Regions from separate parts of the Oxalicibacterium sp. genome, predicted to be linked through region 2. Evidence: predicted binding sites of a transcription regulator. Region 2 holds the regulator's gene; each other region holds the start of a gene.
What was found. The regulator sigma-54, encoded in region 2, starts transcription at its own class of promoters, with help from an activator protein. The targets are predictions, from matches to a motif close to TGGCANGNAANCTGCTTT.
Positions count from the first base shown of each region.

Region 1 (6,754 bases), on a different contig from region 2:
CACGCCGGTCAGCATGTAAGGCAGCACGGACGGGAACAGAATTTTCGTGATGACTTTCCACTCCGACAGGTTCAGCACACGCGCGACGTTCATGTAATCCTGCGGCACGCGTTGCACGCCGATCGCGGTGTTGATGATCATCGGCCAGATCGAGCAGATGAAGATCGCCCAGATCGCCGCCGGATCGGCGGCCTTGAACACCAGCAGGCCGATCGGCAGCCAGGCCAGCGGCGACACCGGCTTCAGCAGGCTGATGATCGGATTGAACATGCCGGATAGAAATCGGAAGCGCCCGATCATGAAACCAAGCGGAATGCCGACCAGCGCCGCCGTACCGAAGCCGACGGCCACGCGCTGCAGCGACGCCAGCACATTCCATCCGATACCCTGATCGTTCGGCCCGTTGCTGTAGAACGGATCGGCGAACAGCTCGGCAGCCGCCTTCAGCGTCACCGTCGGCGACGGGATGCCGTTGTTCTTGTACGAGATGATTTCCCATACGATGCAAAGGAACAGCACGCCGAACAGCGGCGGCACGATTGCCGGCAGGAAGCCGCGCAGCGAAACGCGGCTGGCCTTCGTCGCTTCCTTCCTTGCCGGTGCCGGCATCGTGACAACCGGCACGGCTGCCGTGGTTGCGGCTGCTGCCACAGCCGTATCGGCCTTGGTGCTCGCGGCCGGCTCGTTGATGGTTTGCATGATTGCACTCATGACGCTCTCCTATGCGCGGATCTTGAACGATGCTGCGTAAGCCTTCGGATTCTTGCCGTCCCAGACGGTGCCGTCGATCAGCTTGGACGTGCGCATCACGTCCTTCGGCACGCTGACCTTGGCCATCGCCGCCGCTTCCTTGTACATGTCGATGCGGTTGACCGACTTGGCGATGCCCAGGTAATCCGGATCGTCCTTCACCAATCCCCAGCGCTTGTGCTGCGTCAGGAACCACATGCCGTCCGACAGATACGGGAAATTGACCGCACCATCGTTGAAGAACTTCATGTAGTTCGGATCGTCCCAGGTCTTGCCCAGGCCGTTCGTGTAACGGCCCAGGATGCGCTGATTGATCACGTCTACCGAGGTGTTGACGTAGGACTTGGCAGCGATCGTCTCGGCCATCTTGTTCTTGTTCGACAGCGACGCATCGATCCAGCGGCCCGCCTCCAGCACCGCAGCCGACATCGCTCGTGCCGTGTTCGGATGTTTCGCGACCCAGTCGGACGTGGTGCCCAGTACCTTCTCCGGGTGATCCTTCCAGATTTCCTGCGACGTCGCCGCCGTGATGCCAATGCCATCAACGATCGCACGATGGTTCCACGGTTCGCCCACGCAGAAGCCGTCCATGTTTCCAATGCGCATGTTCGCCACCATCTGCGGCGGCGGCACCGTGATGACCTTCGCATCCTTCATCGGATTGATGCCGTAGCTCGCTAGCCAGTAATACAGCCACATCGCGTGCGTGCCGGTTGGGAAGGTTTGCGCAAACGTGTATTCGCGCTTGTTGGCCTGCATGTACTTCGCCAGCGAAGCGCCGTCTACCGCACCACCATCGGCCAGCGCCTTCGATAGCGAAATCGCCTGGCCGTTGTTGTTCAGGCTCATCAATACCGCCATGTCCTTCTTCGCGCCGCCGATGCCGGCATGCACGCCGTAGACGAGGCCGTACAGCACATGCGCCGCATCCAGTTCGCCGTTGATAAGCTTGTCGCGCACGCCAGCCCACGACGACTCCTTGCTTGGCGTGATCTTGATGCCGTACTTCTTGTCGAAACCCATCACCGATGCCATCACGACGGACGCGCAGTCGGTCAGCGGAATGAAGCCAACCTTCACTTCCGTCTTCTCCGGCTTGTCCGAACCGGCCGCCCACACGCCTCTGGTCGCCAGTCCGCCGAATGCGGTCGCCGCTGCCGCCGCCTTGATGATGGTGCGTCGTGTCGTATTGATGCTGTCGTCTTTCGTCGTCATGTTTTCTCCCGATGCGCGTTGGCGGATAAATGAAATCGCAATAAAAAAGCGTCCGCATCGCCACGCGCGAATTGCGCATGCGATGCGGACGCCTTTGTCCGGAAGGAAGCCGCCGCCGTTGGCTGCTTCCCCGTTATATATTCAGTACACCGTCATTGGTGCATTCCCCATACAGCAATGAACGTGCCAGCAGTTTTCCCTGCAACGGGCACCATTCATGCACGTTTGATGCGTCTTTTTCGTGCAGGCGGCATATCGACGCCACCAAACGATGCACGGTATTTACATTGATCTAGCCAAGCAGATCCGCCGCATCGATAAGGCGCTGCGCCAGTTCCGACAGGCGCAAGTTCTTGTCCATCGCCATCCGCCGCAACTTGCCGTACGCCTCGTCTTCGCTGATGCCATGCCGCTCCATCAGCAATCCCTTCGCACGCTCGACCGTCTTGCGCTCGGCCAGCTTCAGCTTGGTATCCGACAGTTCATTGCGCAGCTTCTGGTCCGCGTTGAAACGTGCCAGCGCCACGTCCAGCACCGGCTTGACGCGTTCGGAAGACAAGCCGGCGACAATATAGGCCGACACACCCGCCGCCATCGCCGCTTCCATGCTGGAGCGATCCTGATCCTCGGTAAACAACACGATGGGGCGCGGCGCCTCGTGCGTCGCCATCACGACATGCTCCAGCACATCGCGCGCATCGGATTCGGCGTCGATGATGACCATGTCCGGCTGCAGCTGCGCGATGCGGTCCGGCAGATGCATGTCGGCCGGGAACACCGCGACGATGTTGTAGCCGGCTTCCAGCAGGCCGATGCGCAATGCGCGTGCACGGCCGTCGCGCTCCAGCGCCATGTCGTCCGCTTCGCTGTCGGCCAGCGTATTGACGATGACGATGCGCAGCGAACGCCTGTCGGAGCGCGCATCCGGCAATGATTGCCTGCTTCCGGCGAGCGAAGAATCGATGTGGTCAGGACGAGTCATGGCAGTGTTCGGCCGTATGGCGCGGCGATGAAAAACGGGGAATACGCTACAATCCACGCAAGAACCACGCCAACTTCGCACCAACCTTCCCGCCCGGCTTTCTCCATGCTCGTTCTCGGTATCGAATCTTCCTGCGACGAAACAGGACTCGCGTTGTACGACACGCAACACGGTCTGCGCGCGCACGCGCTGCATTCGCAGGTACGCATGCACGAAGAATACGGCGGCGTGGTGCCGGAGCTGGCGTCGCGCGACCACATTCGCCGCGCCATTCCGCTGCTGGAAAAAGTGCTGGCCGACAGCGGCATCGCACGCGGCGACATCGACGCGATCGCCTACACGCAAGGCCCCGGCTTGGCCGGCGCACTGCTGGTCGGCGCATCGGTTGCCTGCGGCCTCGGCCTCGCGCTCGACAAGCCCGTGCTCGGCGTGCACCACCTGGAAGGCCATCTGCTGTCGCCGCTGCTGGCCAGCGATCCGCCGGAATTTCCGTTCATCGCGCTGCTGGTCTCCGGTGGCCATACGCAACTGATGCGCGTCGATGGCGTCGGCCAGTACGAACTGCTGGGCGAAACGCTGGATGATGCCGCCGGCGAAGCCTTCGACAAATCCGCCAAGCTGCTCGGCCTCGGTTATCCGGGCGGCCCGGCGATTTCGCGCATGGCGGAATTCGGCGATCCATCCGCCTACAAGCTGCCGCGGCCGATGCTGCATTCAGGGAATCTGGATTTCAGCTTTTCCGGCCTGAAAACAGCCGTGCTGACATTGGTGAAGAATCATCCGGCCAACATCTGCGAACAGGACAAGGCCAACATCGCGCGCGCCTTCGTCGATGCGATCGTCGACGTGCTGACGGCGAAGTGCGTCAACGCGCTGAAGCAAACGGGATTGAAGAAACTGGTGATCGCCGGCGGCGTCGGCGCCAACCAGCAGCTGCGCGAATCGCTGAACGCGGCTGCCGCCAAGCGGAAATTCCGCGTCTACTACCCAGAGCTGGAATTCTGCACCGACAACGGCGCGATGATCGCCTTCGCCGGTGCGATGCGTCTGAAGATCAATCCGAATGCGGCGAAGAAGGATTACGCATTCAACGTCAAACCGCGCTGGCCGCTCGACAGCATTCGCGAGATTTGAATGTGCAGTTTCAAACCGGTGTGCCACGCGGAATCACGGCGCATCTAGACTGCCACTTTGAAACAGCGGCGTTGATGCAAGAAGTATCGATCGCAGCAATCACCCAATAAAAAATCCGGCTTCGTGCCGGATTTTTTGTTTGCTTCATTACTTCGTTTATTTTTTCTTGCTGCCAAGGCGACTTTCCTTGCCCGCCAGCAGATTGCCGATATTCTTTGCGTGACGGAAGATCAGCAGCGCACTCATCGCCACGATCGCCAGCAACATGCCGTCGGTGCCGAACATCAGGCAATAGAAGAATGGCGCAAACACTGCCGCCACCAACGCCGCCAGCGAGGAATAGCGGAACGCATATGCGATGATCAGCCAGGTCGCCAGCGTCGCCAGACCGAGCCAGCCGTTGATCGCCAGCAGCACACCGAGCGCCGTCGCCACACCCTTGCCGCCCTTGAAGCGGAAGAACACCGGCCACAGATGGCCAACGAACACCGCCAGTGCCACCAACGCAATGCCGTTTTCGGCCACGCCGTATTGCGGCCCCAGGTATTTCGCCAGAAGCACCGCCACCACGCCCTTCAGGCAATCGCCCAGCAGCGTCAGGATCGCCGCCTTCTTGCTGCCGCTGCGCAACACATTCGTCGCACCTGGATTCTTCGAGCCATAGCTGCGCGGATCGGCCAAACCCAGCACCTTGCTGACGATGACCGCGAACGAGATCGAACCGATCAGATACGCCGCAGCAACAAACAACGCTGCAAACAACACAGTATTCATAGTTATCTTCTCAACTGATGGCCGCCATCGCGGCCGGAGCGGCGCTCACTATAAAGCACCGCACCTCATTATTCTGTTAATTATTTTCGCAGACTATTCCGGCAATGCGCACTGCACCGGCTTCGCACCCAGTTCGCCCGACAACGCAGCAGGCGCGATGCCAACCAGAAAGCCGCGCCGGCCGCCATTGATGTAGATGCGCTCCAGCGACAGGATGCTCTCTTCCACATACACCGGCATCGCCTTACGCGTGCCGAACGGCGACGTGCCGCCGATCAGGAAACCGGAATGCCGGTTCGCCACTTCCGGCTTGCACGGTTCGACCGACTTGCAGCCGATCTGTCGCGCCAGATTCTTCGTCGATACCTTGCAATCGCCATGCATCAGCACCACCAGCGGCTGCGCCTTCTCGTCCTGCATAATCAACGTCTTCACGACGGCGTGTTCGTCTACGCCGAGTTCACGCGACGACACCGATGTGCCGCCGTGCTCTTCGTAATCGTAAGGGTGCTCGCTGAATGTGACGCCGTGCTTGCGCAGCCATTGCGTGGCGGGCGTTTCGGAGACGTGGTCCTTTTTGGCCATGGTGCGGGTAATTCTAGGAGCTAAAAAAGGGGGACATTATGCCGCAAGACGCGCTTAGCACCTTCCTTCCCCATTCTCCGAACAGACATGCCATGCAGGATTGTTAATTTTCGCTACATACTATATTTATGGGATCAGATCTGGAAATCTTCATCCTACAATGCCAGCGAGAAATATTTCTCATACATGAATGTTTAGGCGGCCTCAGTCGGTCGATATACCAAGAACTACGACAGCATGCAGAGTTCCATATTTCAGCAAAAAATAGGCCGCATTTGTTTTTTGCAGAATTGATATCTAAATATAGTTAGACCTTTATGCGACTGTTTGCAGCCCTAGAGAACGACGCACATCAAGGTTGGGTGTGGCTGCAACGGAGCTCGTTACCCACCCGCTGTGTCATAAAGATCAAGAATTCGCAGAATGGGCGGAGCGTGTACTGTGAGGCGCTACAAATCGATGACAATTTTCTTAAACAGTACAACCAATCGCCGCGCTTCACGATATCTACGCCTACCGAAACATTGGTGATTGGGGCTTGGTACCGAGCTGGTCTTGGTGGGATTCAAACTCAGTCCGACGTCCCTTTGGAGGTTTCTGAGTGCAATTCCTGGTGGGGCAAGTTCAGGGCGTGCACCGGTCATCCTCAAATCGTTGTGCGTCTTGCTGCATGGCTGAGTGGCATCGGTTTGGCTCTCGGTATTGTCGGCCTCGTGCTGGGCATCATTAGCATCTGGCCATCACAAGACCTAACCAATCATTCCAGCGGACCGCCTTCGGCGGCCGCTGAATTTAAACGTTAGCCACCATGCCAAGCTACCCGAGAATTGATAAAAGCGAGGGTTTCATCCGGACCCATGAACTGCTTGAGCAATTGCAGTCTGATGTCGGACAGGCATATGAGACACTCGATACCGATCGCGAGTCTCAGTACTTGAGGCGATGCGTAGTCCGGGCGATCTTCTCTTTCATTGAAGCGTGCGTAGAGACAATCAAAGTAGAAGTCCGCTCAAACATTAGAACGAGGCTGTTCACGCCGGATCTGACCGAAAAAGAGAAAGAAACTCTTGGCTCTCTCCACGTCATAGGTGATAGAAAGACAGATAAGCAATTGCCACTTGATGCCAACATCAAGAGGACATTTCGCTTAGCCGCTAAAGTTTGGGGCCTTGATGGCTACCGGCTCACCACAGGCGGAGAAGACTTTGCGGATTTCCTTCGTGCCAAGGAGGCACGGAATCGTCTAACTCACCCCAGGACCTACTACGACATTCAAGTCACTGATGAGGATATGCACTGTCACACAGTCGCTTA
Region 1 covers NZ_JBMQZD010000006.1:108,209-114,962, forward strand. Annotated here, with positions in the region: gene ntrB (nitrate ABC transporter permease) at 1-711, opposite strand, end outside; gene ACO1VH_RS11495 (CmpA/NrtA family ABC transporter substrate-binding protein) at 721-1,965, opposite strand; gene ACO1VH_RS11500 (ANTAR domain-containing response regulator) at 2,258-2,818, opposite strand; gene tsaD (tRNA (adenosine(37)-N6)-threonylcarbamoyltransferase complex transferase subunit TsaD) at 3,053-4,081, shown strand; gene plsY (glycerol-3-phosphate 1-O-acyltransferase PlsY) at 4,238-4,855, opposite strand; gene ACO1VH_RS11515 (aminoacyl-tRNA deacylase) at 4,949-5,440, opposite strand; gene ACO1VH_RS11520 (hypothetical protein) at 6,249-6,754, shown strand, end outside.
Region 1: the regulator sigma-54 is predicted to act here: its motif matches at 3,002-3,019, upstream of ACO1VH_RS11500 (ANTAR domain-containing response regulator).

Region 2 (6,754 bases):
ATCCTTGCCGGCCTGATCGCTGCGACCGGTGCGCACGCCGAAAAGGCCGATCGCACCAAGCCGACCAACGTCGAAGCCAATCAAATGGAGTACGACGACGTCAAGCAGGTCAACGTCTTCGTCGGCAACGTGGTGCTGACGCGTGGAACGATCCTGATGAAATCGGCACGCATGGTCGTCACGCAGGATCCCGAGGGCTATCAGTTCATGACGATGTATGCACCGCCGAACGGACTGGCCAGCTTCCGCCAGAAGCGCGATGGCGGCCCCGATCAGTGGATCGAAGGCGAGGCGGAACGCATCGAATACGACGACAAGAACGAAGTCATGAAGCTCTTCACGCGCGCCAAGATGCGTCGACTGGAGAACGGCAAGATCACCGACGAAGTCGCCGGCGAATATATCTCCTACGACACGCGCGCCGAATTCTTCACCGTACACAACACATCGTCCGGCGACAGCAAACCAGGCGCCGGCCGCATCAAGGCCGTGATCCAGCCGCGCGCCGAGAAGAAGGAAAACTGAGATGTCGAGCAAACTGATCGTCAACGGATTGCAGAAAAGCTATGGCGCACGCCAGGTCGTGCGTGACGTCGCGTTGCAAGTCGAGAGCGGCGAAGTGGTCGGCCTGCTTGGCCCGAACGGCGCCGGCAAGACCACCTCGTTCTACATGATCGTCGGCCTCGTGCCGTCGGATGCCGGCCAGATCGAACTGGACGGCACCGATATTTCGCGCCGCCCGATCCATGAACGCGCGCAACTCGGCCTCTCTTATCTGCCGCAGGAAGCCTCAGTCTTCCGCAAGCTCAGCGTCGAAGACAATATCCGCGCCGTGCTGGAACTGCAGCGCGTTAACGGCAAGGCGCTGTCCAAGGATCAACTCGAACAACGGCTTGATACGCTGCTGGCCGATCTGCAGATCGAAAAACTGCGCGAGAACCAGGCCATGTCGCTGTCCGGCGGCGAACGCCGTCGCGTCGAGATCGCGCGCGCTCTCGCCACCAATCCGCGCTTCGTGCTGCTGGACGAACCGTTCGCCGGCGTCGATCCGATCGCCGTCATCGAAATCCAGCGCATCGTGCGTTTCCTGAAGGAACGCGGCATCGGCGTGCTGATCACCGACCACAACGTGCGCGAAACGCTCGGCATCTGCGACCGCGCCTACATCATCAATCAAGGTGCGGTGCTGGCCAGCGGCCGGCCCGACGATATCATTTCCAACGAATCCGTCCGCCGCGTCTATCTCGGCGAACACTTCCGCATGTAAGCGCGAAGAGAATCACCATGAAGCAATCCCTGCAACTACGCGTCTCCCAGCATCTGGCTCTGACGCCGCAATTGCAGCAATCCATCCGCCTGCTGCAACTGTCGACACTGGAATTGCATCAGGAGATCGAACAGATCCTGGCCGACAATCCGATGCTGGAACGCACCGACGATCCGCTCGACAATGCCGTGCGCCTGCTGGCGGACGGCGCCGTCAGCGCCGGCAACGGCACTGCGCCGGATGGCGATGCCCCGACAGAATCGCCTGCACCATCTACTGAAGCTGAATCGTCCTTCGAATCCGGCGATCTGCCGAATGCCGAAGGCAACAATGCCGACGGCAACGCCGACAACAGCGACTGGAGCTTCGACGATGTTGCCCGCACGTCGAAATCGGCATCTCCGGATGACGACGACGCCCGCCCGCAACTGGAAGCGCATGAAGTCACACTGCGCGAGCATCTACTCGAACAGGTGTCCGTCACCGTACGCGAACCGCGCGATCGCGCTCTGCTCGAACTGATCATCGACGCACTGGACGACAACGGCTATCTGGAAGAAAGTCTGGAAGAAATCCATGCGCGCCTGCCGGAAGAACTTGAAATCGAGCCGGAAGAATTGTCGGTCGCCCTGCGCCTGCTGCAAAGCTTCGATCCGGCCGGTATCGGCGCGCGCGATGCATCTGAATGTCTGGCCCTGCAGATTCGCCGGATGGAAGGCATTCCGTTCGTCACACGGCGCATGGCACTGAACATCGTCGAAAACCATCTCACGCTATTCGCACAGCGCGACTTCAACAAATTGCGCAAGGCACTCGATTGCGACGATGAAGATCTGCGCGAAGCGCAGGCCGTCATTCGCCAATGCAATCCGCATCCCGGCGCGGTCTTCGCCAGCGATGCCTCCGATTACGTGGTACCGGACGTCATCGTCAAGCGTACGCGCAACGGCTGGCAAGTCATGCTCAATCACGAAGTAATGCCGCGCCTGCGCGTCAATGCGATGTACGCCAGCATCCTGAAGCAGAACAAGGGCGAAGGTTCGCTCGGCACGCAACTGCAGGAAGCCAAATGGCTGATCAAGAACATGCGCCAGCGCTTCGATACGATCCTTCGTGTGGCACAGGCCATCGTCGAGCGTCAGCGCAATTTTTTCTCGCACGGCGCGGTCGCGATGCGCCCTCTTGTTTTGCGCGAAATTGCTGATACACTGGGTTTACACGAGAGCACAATTTCTCGTGTTACCACCCAGAAGTACATGCTCACTCCTCATGGAATGTTCGAATTGAAATACTTTTTCGGCAGCCATGTTGCGACGGAAGCAGGCGGAGAAGCATCCTCTACCGCGATACGGGCCCTGATCAAACAATTGATAGGAGCAGAAGACCCGAAAACACCTTTCTCTGACAGCAAGATTGCAGACATGCTGGCGGAACAAGGGATCGTAGTAGCGCGGCGCACCGTTGCCAAATACCGCGAAGCCCTTAAAATTCCACCGGTCAATCTGCGCAAATCGTTGTAATCCTTCCGGATTTGTTTGTGTAGTGTGCATTACGTCACTGTGTTCGGCGCAGCCGGCAACGGTGCCTGGACCGCCAGTGAATTTCCTTAGGAGCGCTGTATGAATCTCACCATCAGTGGACATCACCTCGAACTGACCCCCGCCATCAGAGAATACGTACAAGGCAAACTGGAACGCATCAAACGACACTTCGATCATGTGATCGACATTGCAGTTATCCTGACTGTAGACAATCTTCCCGAGAAAGAAAAACGCCAGAAAGCCGAAATTAACCTACGCGTCCGAGGCAAAGACCTACACGCGGAAAGCATCGCGGACAACCTGTATGCCGCCATCGATCTGCTGATCGACAAACTGGATCGTCAGGTGATCAAATACAAAACGAAACTGCAGGATCACCAGCACGAGGGCATCAAACGATTGCCGGACAATGCAGAGGCTGCTGCCTCGTAAGAGAAACATTTCGGCCGAGCTTGGCCGTCAATGAAGAAGGGCGCGAATTGCGCCCTTTATTCATTCTGCCCCACGTTTCTCGCTTTGGAATTGAATTGGCCGATCCAGCTGGATGGAAATCCGCATATGCGTTTTAACTGGGACGCCATCAATTTCACCGGGATGAAATTCTGCCGTGCCAAAAGCCTGCTGCAATTTCACTTTTCCTTCTTCGGATAGCGTGTCGTTTCTTTCTATATCGACACGATCGACATCACCGTACTCACCGATCCAGAGATGTGCGACAACAATCTGCGGTTCTACCCCATCGAGTCTCAACATCAATTCTGTCGGCACATCCACCTTCACCAGCGGCTTTTGAGTCAGTTCGCGGGTTTCGTAATACCGTACTGTGGGCAATATTGCCTGCTCACCCATCGATGGAGATATAGAAATATCACCCTGCTTCACCGCGCGCTTTGCTCGCACCTCTTTCGCTGAACGATCTTCCGTTAATGTGGCCACCTCTCGACGCAATTCGACAGGAAGAAGGTCTACATGGACGAGATCAGGAATCTTCTGCGGGAGAGGAAACGTCTCAATGAACAGCACGGAAATGAGGGCGGCATGCGCAATCGCTACCGCCCCCATGCAAAGAATCGGAACTGATGACAAGGCGCCATGCCGCATCATCGACAAATCAGTCGACAATCAATTCACGCCAGGAAACCCTGCGTGCGGACGTTCCTCCGGAACCTGTTTCAGGATTGCTCTGCGGTGTAGTCTTACCGCTGGTGTCCGTCACCAGCGTGATCGTTTTTCCGTTATCCAACTTCAGAAAACGCAAACCCGCCACCAATGAATTACCCCGCAGTCGCTGGCCCACCGTCCCATCCGCCTCAATAAAACTGCCCGTGCGGAAGTCGAAGAAATACAGCCATGCGTATCCCCCAACAGTACAGGCATTCTGTTCCGGCACATTACCGGCCACAACCAGAATCCCTAACTGCTGTTGCATATCCACATTGACACGCTCTCCCGGGGACTCATTGTTCGGATTCAGATCGACATACCATCCGGAATTCGTATTCCAGTTCACCGGATTGCTCGATGCCTCACGCTCTGTTCCCGCCTCATTCGTAGTCAGTGTCTGCTGAACAAAAGTCGTGTCCTGGCGCAACAGGCCATAACCCGCATCCGTCAGTTTATCCTTGATGGCATAAATGGATTGCTGCGACTTGTCATTGCGATCGTTATTGCCGAGATATTTCCCGGTTCCTATCGTTACGACAGCATAACGTGTACCGCCCGTCTCGATTTCACTCAGCAACGGACGCGTGGTAATCGGTTGGATTCCGACTGAGCCGACATTTCCCAACTCTGCCAATTTAGTTGCCTCCGCTCCTTCCGGCAGTACAAGATCATCCGTATCGAAACGCCACACATTGCCCAATAGATCGCCGCCGTAGAAACGCTTGGCCGTATTGTCGTTCAAGCTATCGACCCAGCCGTTGATCTTCGCCAAGCCGCTCGGCGTACTTGAACTGCCCGCGGTCGTACTTAGCTTCAGCAAAAGGTGACCAGTATTGGCATTCAGTAGATAAAGATGTCCCTTGCCATCACCGCTCGTATTGTTGTAACCGGATGTGAGTGCGACGACCCAGGTTCCGTCGGCACGTTTGGTGATAATAGGATTGCCGTAACTCAGCCCCATGTCCGCGTCGTCAGCATCGGTAAAATTCCACAACGCCTTGGGACTGTCCGGATTAGTGATGTCAAGAGCGTAATATCCCTTCCCGCCCTTATTCAGTCCGCCGACGAGAATAGTCTTCCATTCGTTGGCCTGACATGTCGTCGTAGGTGCATTAGGGCAGATATCGCCCACCGATGGCGAACCATCCACATAATATTGATGCTTGGATGCATAGTTCTTGTCAGCCAGTTTGTACAGATTCGGCAAGACCATCGGTGGAATATATGCCCACCGCTCAGCGCCCGTCGTTGCATCGAAGGCATGCAGCATACCGTCATTGGCGGCGGCGTAAACCGTTGCGGCCCGGTTGGCCTGCGTCACGTCCCGGAACGTCGCGTAATTTTCATCCACATATGGGAATGTCGGTTTCTTGATATAGACAGGCTGCGCTCCCACCATGTCACCCAATACATGTTCACGGTCTCGATAAAGTAAATCTGTGTTATCGGCCTGCTGCTCATTTCCGCTCTGCCCACGAAGAAAGTTCACCAAGGTTTCTCCTTCGTCCACCTTCTTGCGCGCATTATCGTCAAGGTCGGGGCATTGTGATAACGGCAGTGAGTCGCTACCTGAACACTTGTTCATGAACAAAGCTTTTTCGTCGTCATTCAACACATCCAATACATTCGATGGATCTGTCTTTCTCCAGGCAAACAACTTCAGTTTGTTCGAAGCATCACGATCATAGGTATAAATTGTTCGAGTGTCGGACGTCGTGGTGACTTTCTGATCCAGTTGTGCTTGCGCACTCCAAACAACCGTATTTGATACTTCACCCGTTGTCGGATCGATGGTTTTCGCCTGTAAATCGCCATCCCATTTGACGGTGCGATACAGTGCAATAAATAGCTGATTATCTCCTGCTACCGGCTCAAGCGTACTGGTAGAAGCCGATGCAGCAGCTCCGGTACGAGCACTAACACCAGCAAGCGCATTGCTAAGGCCCGATACCAAATCGTCCGCCTTTTGCGCACTGTAGTATGTGCCTCTGCCATTGAGAGCCGCATGCCAGAGATCGTCGATCGCCGTTGGACTGTCCGCTTCCGCAACCGGCCACTTGACTACTCCTTGCGTCAGTTTCGTCAACGTGTCAGCGTTGTACTCCAATGAGCCACTCACGCCCAATCCTAGCGTGAACGTGGTCATGTGCTGATGAATCGCATTATCAGCTCCCGAGCCGGGAACATTGTTTTTTCCGATATCAATACCTGCGCCTAATGCGCCAGTAGCACCATCGCTCCGCAAATCCGTCTGATAGTAGTACATGGCAACATCGGACAATGTACCGCTGCTTTTTTTATCATCCCGCAAAGGACGTGGCACATCACTACCACCATCTTCATTGCCTATGGATGTACCATCGATTTTGTAACCGGCACTCCCATTCCAATATCCATCCGTCGCCAAAATCGCAAAATTCTGTTGGCAAGAATATTGAATCGGATCGTTATCCCCCGTAAGTAATTTTCCGGCGTACATACGTCCGACCTTGGACAAAGCTGCCCTTAATGGTGTGCCGCCGCTTGGCACGGCATCATATAACTTCTTGTACCACTTGTTCTTCTGACCGCTTCCATCCGAAGCATATGTAAAGTCCGCGATTTGCTGAAACTCCGAACTTTGTGAATCAGTCCCTGTATTGCTATGGGTGGTATAGCCGATCCTGTAATTGTCTCCAATAGACTTGAACGCCAAGCCGGCTGCCGTCTTCATGGACAGAATACGAGTGCGGTAATAGCTGTACCAATTAGCAAAGTTTTTTGCCTCACTAGAAGTGCTCGT
Region 2 covers NZ_JBMQZD010000005.1:43,739-50,492, reverse strand. Annotated here, with positions in the region: gene lptA (lipopolysaccharide transport periplasmic protein LptA) at 1-525, shown strand, start outside; gene lptB (LPS export ABC transporter ATP-binding protein) at 527-1,267, shown strand; gene ACO1VH_RS09795 (RNA polymerase factor sigma-54) at 1,285-2,787, shown strand; gene hpf (ribosome hibernation-promoting factor, HPF/YfiA family) at 2,887-3,240, shown strand; gene ACO1VH_RS09785 (hypothetical protein) at 3,301-3,930, opposite strand; gene ACO1VH_RS09780 (pilus assembly protein) at 3,920-6,754, opposite strand, start outside.

Region 3 (6,754 bases), on a different contig from region 2:
CCGCATTCTTCGCGGTGCCGGCCGACGACTGGTTCAAACCCTGGCAGTACAGCGACAGCGCGGCTTTCGATTCGCCGAACCAGCGCGCGGCGGTCACGAGATCTTCCTCGCTGATGCCGCAGGTTTCCGCAACGAACTTCGGCGTGTAGTCGCGCACCGTGCGCTTCAGTTCGGCGAAGCCTTCGGTATGCGCATCGATGTATGCCGGATCGATCAGGTCTTCCCACAGGCAGATGTGCAGCATGCCGTTGAACAGCGCGACATCGGTACCCGGCAGGATGGGCAGGAACAGATCGGCGTCGCGCGCGGTATCGGTACGGCGCGGATCGGCGACGATTACCTTCATCTCCGGCCGCGCCTTGCGCGCCGCTTCCAGTCGGCGGTACAGGATGGGATGCGCGTACGCCATGTTGGAGCCGACGATGAAAACGACATCAGCCTGCTCGATATCCTCGTAGCAGGCCGGCGGCGCATCCGCGCCCAGCGTCTGCTTGTAGCCGGCCACCGCGCTCGACATGCACAAGCGCGAATTGGTGTCGATGTTGTTGGTGCCGATCAAGCCTTTCGCCAGCTTGTTGAAGACGTAGTAATCCTCGGTCAGCAGCTGACCGGAAATATAAAAGCCGACGCTGTCCGGCCCGTGTTCGGCGATCGTGTCGGCGAATTTCTTCGCGAGGAAATCCAGCGTGGTATCCCAACTGGTCCGCTCGCGCTTCATGTCGCGCACGAGGCGTATTTCGGGATGCAATGCACGCGCCTGCTGCTGCAATGCATCGCGCGCAGTCAGGTGCAGCGTACTGCCCTTGGTGCACAGCCGCCCGAAGTTCGCGGGATGGTCAGGATCGCCGCGCACGCCGACGACTTGTGCGCCGTCGGTCTGCACGATGACACCACAGCCGACGCCGCAATAGCAGCAGGTCGCCTTGCTTTCCTTCAGCGCGGCAGGGGCCGTCACGTCGTTCATGCTGCGGCAAGTCCTTTCACCGCTTCGGACGGCGCGTTGAGTTCGGCGAGATCGAGCGACACATCGCCGTTTTCGACCTTCACGGCGAATTTCTGCGTGCAGCCTTCATCCGGCGCCAGCGCGCAGCCCGATTGCAGTTCGATGCTCCAGTTATGCAACGGGCAGGCAACACGCTCGCCGAACACGATGCCTTGCGACAGCGGACCACCCTTGTGCGGGCATTGGTCCAGCAGTGCAAAGACCTTGTTCTCGCTGTTGCGGAAGATCGCGACGTTCGGCTTGCCGGCGCGATTGACGACGCGCGATCCCAGTACCGGGATGTCTTCGACGCGGCAGATGACTTTCCATTGATTCGACATTTCTGTATTCCTTTTTTTGCGTGCGCGATCAGACCGACAGCGGCGTGAATTGACGGGTATCGACGTGCGCCTTCTCCGGCTCGTGCCACGGATCGGCTTCGCCGTCGAGCGAGAACAGCAGGCGTTCGTACAGCGCCTTGCGGTTTTCCTCGTCGTCCAGCACTTTCTTCTTCACATGATCCATGCCCACGCGTCCGACGTAATGCACGGTTCGTTCCAGGTACCAGCCCTCCTCGCGATACAGCTGCAGGAAGGCGCCGGCGTATTCCAGCACTTCCTCGTGCGACTTCACCTTGACGAAGAATTGCGCGACTTCTGTCTTGATGCCGCCGTTGCCGGCGATGTACAGCTCCCAGCCGGAATCGACGCCGATCACGCCGACGTCCTTGATGCCGGCTTCGGCACAGTTGCGCGGGCAGCCGGATACCGCCAGCTTGACCTTGTGCGGCGCATACATGCGCGCCAGCTGGCGTTCCAGCTCCTGGCCCATGCGCGTCGAATCCTGCGTGCCGAAGCGGCACCATTCGGAACCGACGCAAGTCTTCACCGTGCGCAAACCCTTCGCATAGGCAAGGCCCGACGGCATGCCGAGGTCGTGCCAGACGTCGCGCAGATCTTCCTTCTTCACGCCCAGCAGGTCGATGCGCTGGCCGCCGGTCACTTTCACGGTCGGAATCTTGTATTTGTCGACGACGTCGGCGATGCGGCGCAGCTCGGTCGAATTCGTCTCGCCACCCCACATGCGCGGAATCACCGAGAACGTGCCGTCCTTCTGGATGTTCGCGTGCGCGCGTTCGTTGATGAAACGCGATTGCGGATCGTCGACTGCATCCTTCGGCCACGTCGAGATCAGGTAATAGTTGATCGCCGGGCGGCAGCTGGAGCAACCGTTCGGCGTGCGCCATTCCATGAATTTCATCGTATCGGTCACCGTCAGCAGCTTGTTCGCCTTGATCGCGTCGCGCACTTCCTGATGCGTGTGATCGGTGCAGCCGCACATCGGCTTGACCTTGCTGGACGCCGAATAGTCGCCGCCGGCGGTCGCCATGATGATCTGCTCGACCAGGCCGGTGCAGGAGCCGCATGAGGCTGATGCCTTCGTATGCTTGCGCACGTCCTCGATCGTGAACAGGCCCTTTTCCTTGATCGCCTTGACGATGGTGCCCTTGCACACACCATTGCAGCCGCAGACTTCGGCGGTATCCGGCATCGCCGCCGCCTTGCTGAAACCTTCATGGCCGGTATCGCCGGGACGGCTCAGGTTCGCTTCGCCGAACATCAGCGCATCGCGAATCTCGCCGATGTCCTTGCCTTCGCGCAGCATGTTGAAATACCAGCTGCCGTCCACCGTATCGCCATACAGGCAGGCGCCGACCAGCTTGTTGTCGCGCAGTACCAGCTTCTTGTAGACGCCGCCGATCGGATCGGACAGCATGATTTCTTCCGTACCTTCGCCGCCGAGAAAATCGCCGGCCGAAAACAGATCGATGCCGGTGACTTTCAGTTTCGTCGATGTCACCGAACCCTGATAGCGGCCGATGCCGAAGTTCGCGAGGTGGTTCGCACACACCTTCGCCATCTCGAACAGCGGCGCGACCAGGCCGTAGGCAGTGCCGCGATGGTTGACGCATTCACCGACCGCATAGATGCGCGGATCGAAAGTCTGCATCGTGTCGTTGACGACGATGCCGCGGTTGCAGTGGATGCCGGCCGACTCGGCCAGCGCGGTATTCGGGCGGATGCCGACCGCCATCACGACGAGGTCGGCCGAGATCTCGCTGCCGTCGGCGAAGCGCACCGCTTTCACCCGACCATGACCGTCATTGATCAGTTCCTGCGTGTTCTTGCCGAGCAGGAAAGCCAGGCCGCGATCTTCCAGCGACTTTTGCAGCATCTTGCCGGCGGTCGGATCGAGCTGGCGCTCCATCAGCGTATCCGGCAGATGAACAACCGCGACGTCCATGCCGCGCAGCTTCAGGCCATTCGCCGCTTCCAGTCCCAGCAAGCCGCCGCCGATGACGACTGCATGCTTGTATTTGGTGGCCGCTTCGATCATCGCGTTGGTGTCGTAGATGTCGCGATAGCCGATCACACCCTGCAGATCCTTGCCCGGCACCGGCAGCATGAACGGATTGGAACCGGTCGCCAGCAGCAGGCGATCGTATTCGGCCGTCGTGCCGTCGTCGGCGATCACGACGCGCTTGACGCGATCGATCGTTGCGATCTTCTTGCCGAGATGCAGCGTGATGCCGTTCTCCTTGTACCAGTCGACATCGTTCAGCATGATGTCCTGAATCGTCTGCTCGCCGGCCAGCACCGGCGACAGCAGGATGCGGTTGTAGTTGGCATACGGCTCGGCGCCGAACACGGTGATCTCATACAGATCGGGCGCCAGTTTCAGCAATTCTTCCAGCGTGCGTACGCCCGCCATCCCGTTGCCGACCATGACCAGTTTCATTTTTTTCATTGCTGCATCTCACAGAAGAGTTGTTCCCGAATCTAAATAAGCAAAACAGATGCCAGTTCTGTTTCTGTGCGATTTCGTCCAGTTTTTTACTGATTCGCACCGTTTGCGATACGTCCTTGCACCATTCGCATCGCGATGCACCAAGACGTTTACCGATCCGCACAATCCGCACCTGATTGCACTCTGCTTGCACCCCGCCCTGCACCAGCCTCGCACCCAACAGGTGCATCGACAGAGAATTTGGTGCACCGCGCCGCCCATTTTTCTTCCGCATCCGCCAAACCGCTTTCCAAAACGGCTTCATATAAATGGCATAGCAATTGCATATTCAGCGCCGTCATCCATTCCACTCACGCGAGCGCATATGCAAAAGTCATCATTCTGGAAAGCCGGCCATACGCCGACGCTGCTTTCCGCCTTCTTCTATTTCGATCTCAGCTTCATGGTCTGGGTCATCCTCGGTCCGCTGGCCGTGCAGATCGCGGCCGACATCGGCCTGACGCCGGCGCAGAAAGGATTGATGGTGGCCACGCCGCTGCTGGCCGGCGCGTTGCTGCGCATCGTGATGGGCGTCCTGGTGGATCACCTGCAACCGAAGAAGGCTGGCCTGATCGGCCAGCTGATCGTGATGGCTGGCCTGTTGTGGGCGTGGCTGGGCGATCTGCATCACTATCACTCCGTGCTGGTGCTGGGCATCATCCTCGGCGTCGCCGGTGCGGCGTTCTCCGTCGCACTGCCGCTGGCATCTCGCTGGTATCCGCCGGAACACCAGGGCATGGCACTGGGCATTGCCGGTGCCGGCAACTCGGGTACCGCGCTGGCTGCACTATTCGCGCCGTCGCTGGCGCTGGCGTTCGGCTGGCAGGACGTGTTCGGCCTGTGCCTGATTCCGCTCGGCATTGCGCTGACGGTCTATCTGATCTTCGCCAAGGATGCGCCGTCCGCGCCGCCGCCCAAATCGCTGATCTCCTACTTGCAGGTGCTGAAGGATCGCGATGCGTGGTGGTTCATGTTCTTCTACAGCGTCACCTTCGGCGGCTTCTCCGGATTGGCGTCGTCGTTGACGATCTATTTCAACGGCCAGTACGGTCTGTCGCCGGTGACAGCCGGCTACTTCACCGCCGCCTGCGTGTTCGCCGGTTCGATGGTGCGTCCGTTCGGCGGACGCCTGGCTGACCGTATCGGCGGGATCAAGACGCTGTCGATCATGTACATGCTGGCAGCCGGCTTCTTGCTGATCGCCAGCATCGGCCTGCCGTCGGCTGCATTGGCAGCATTGGTGTTCGTGCTGGCGATGCTGTCGCTGGGCACCGGCAACGGCGCGGTGTTCCAGCTGGTGCCGCAACGCTTCCGCAAGGAAATTGGCGTGATGACCGGCCTGGTCGGCATGGCCGGCGGCATCGGCGGCTTCTATCTGGCTTCCAGCCTCGGCTATTCGAAACAGCTGACCGGCAGCTATCAGGGAGGATTGGTCGTCTTCGCCGCGCTGGCTATCGTCGCGCTGCTCGGCCTGACTTTCGTGAAGAGCCGCTGGCGCACCACCTGGGGCAGCGCCGCGATGACGAGTGCGAAGATCTGACCGTCATGCGCTCTCTTCCTCTTTCACCATGCCGCTGATACTGAACGCCGGCCACGCCACGCGCGCCGGCCAGAGACCGGTCAACGAAGACTTCGTCGGCATGGCCTTGCCGGACGAGCCCGAACTGTCGTCCAAGGGCGTGATCGCCGCCATCGCCGACGGCGTCTCCGGCAACGATGGCGGCCGCGAAGCATCCGAATACACGGTGCGCGGCCTGCTGTCCGACTATTACGCGACGTCCGACACCTGGCCTATCACGCAGGCGCTGGACCGCGTGCTGAAGGCGATCAACAGCTGGGTGCAGCATCAGGGCTCGATCCGCGCCGAACTGGCCGGCATGGCGACCACGCTGACTTCCATCGTATTGCGCGGCCGCTTCTATTACTTCGCGCATGCCGGCGACTCGCGCCTCTATCTGCTGCGCGACGGCGCACTGACGCGGCTGACCACCGATCACGTCTGGGATCGCCCCGAGATGCAGCATGTGCTGACGCGCGCGATCGGCCTCGATTCGCAACTGGCAGTCGACCACGGCATGGGAGAGTTGCACGAGGGCGACGTTTTCCTGCTGGCGACCGACGGTGTCTGGACTACCGTCAACGAAACCGCGCTCGCCGCGCAACTCGCCGAACTTGCGTCCGGCACACGCAATGCCGACAGCACGGCCAATGCGTTGATCGATGCCGCACTGGCCGCCGGCACGCACGACAACGTCAGCGCACTCGCGATCCGTATCGATGCCTTGCCGGAAACCGATCTGCGCGATGCTCTATCAGGCTCGCAGCAACTGCCAGTTCCGCCGAAACTCAAACCCGGCCAGACGATAGACGGCTACACAGTTGAAGAACAGATTCATGCCTCAGCCGCGACGCTGCTGTATCGCGTGACCGAACTGCCGCACGGCAGCAACCCACCGCGCAAGCTGGTACTGAAAACCTTGCACCCAGATCGCGCCGATGACGAGCACGAACGCACCGCCTTCGCGCACGAGGAATGGCTGGCCAAGCGCGTCGTCGCGCGCTTCTTCCCACAGGTCATCACGCCCGAACAAAAGAACTATCTGTACTACCTGACGACCTGGCACGACGGCAGCACGCTGCAGCAGCATCTGGATGTCGGCGAACACTTCACGATTCCCGACGTGATCGCATACGGCACGAAACTGGTGCGCGCAATCGGCGCACTGCACCGGCGCAGCATCGTCCATCGCGACATCAAGCCCGGCAACATCCATCTCGGCAGCGACGGCGAGCTGCGCATCCTCGATCTCGGCGTCGCGCAATCCGGCCTGGATGAGGTGCATGCCGCCGCCGGCGACGTGCGCGCGCCGCTGGCCGGCACGCCCTCCTTCCTTGCACCAGAGCAGTTCACCGGCGCGCCGCCAT
Region 3 covers NZ_JBMQZD010000006.1:99,990-106,743, forward strand. Annotated here, with positions in the region: gene ACO1VH_RS11460 (nitrate reductase) at 1-964, opposite strand, end outside; gene nirD (nitrite reductase small subunit NirD) at 961-1,323, opposite strand; gene nirB (nitrite reductase large subunit NirB) at 1,352-3,790, opposite strand; gene ACO1VH_RS11475 (nitrate/nitrite transporter) at 4,155-5,369, shown strand; gene ACO1VH_RS11480 (bifunctional protein-serine/threonine kinase/phosphatase) at 5,398-6,754, shown strand, end outside.
Region 3: the regulator sigma-54 is predicted to act here: its motif matches at 3,828-3,845, upstream of nirB (nitrite reductase large subunit NirB).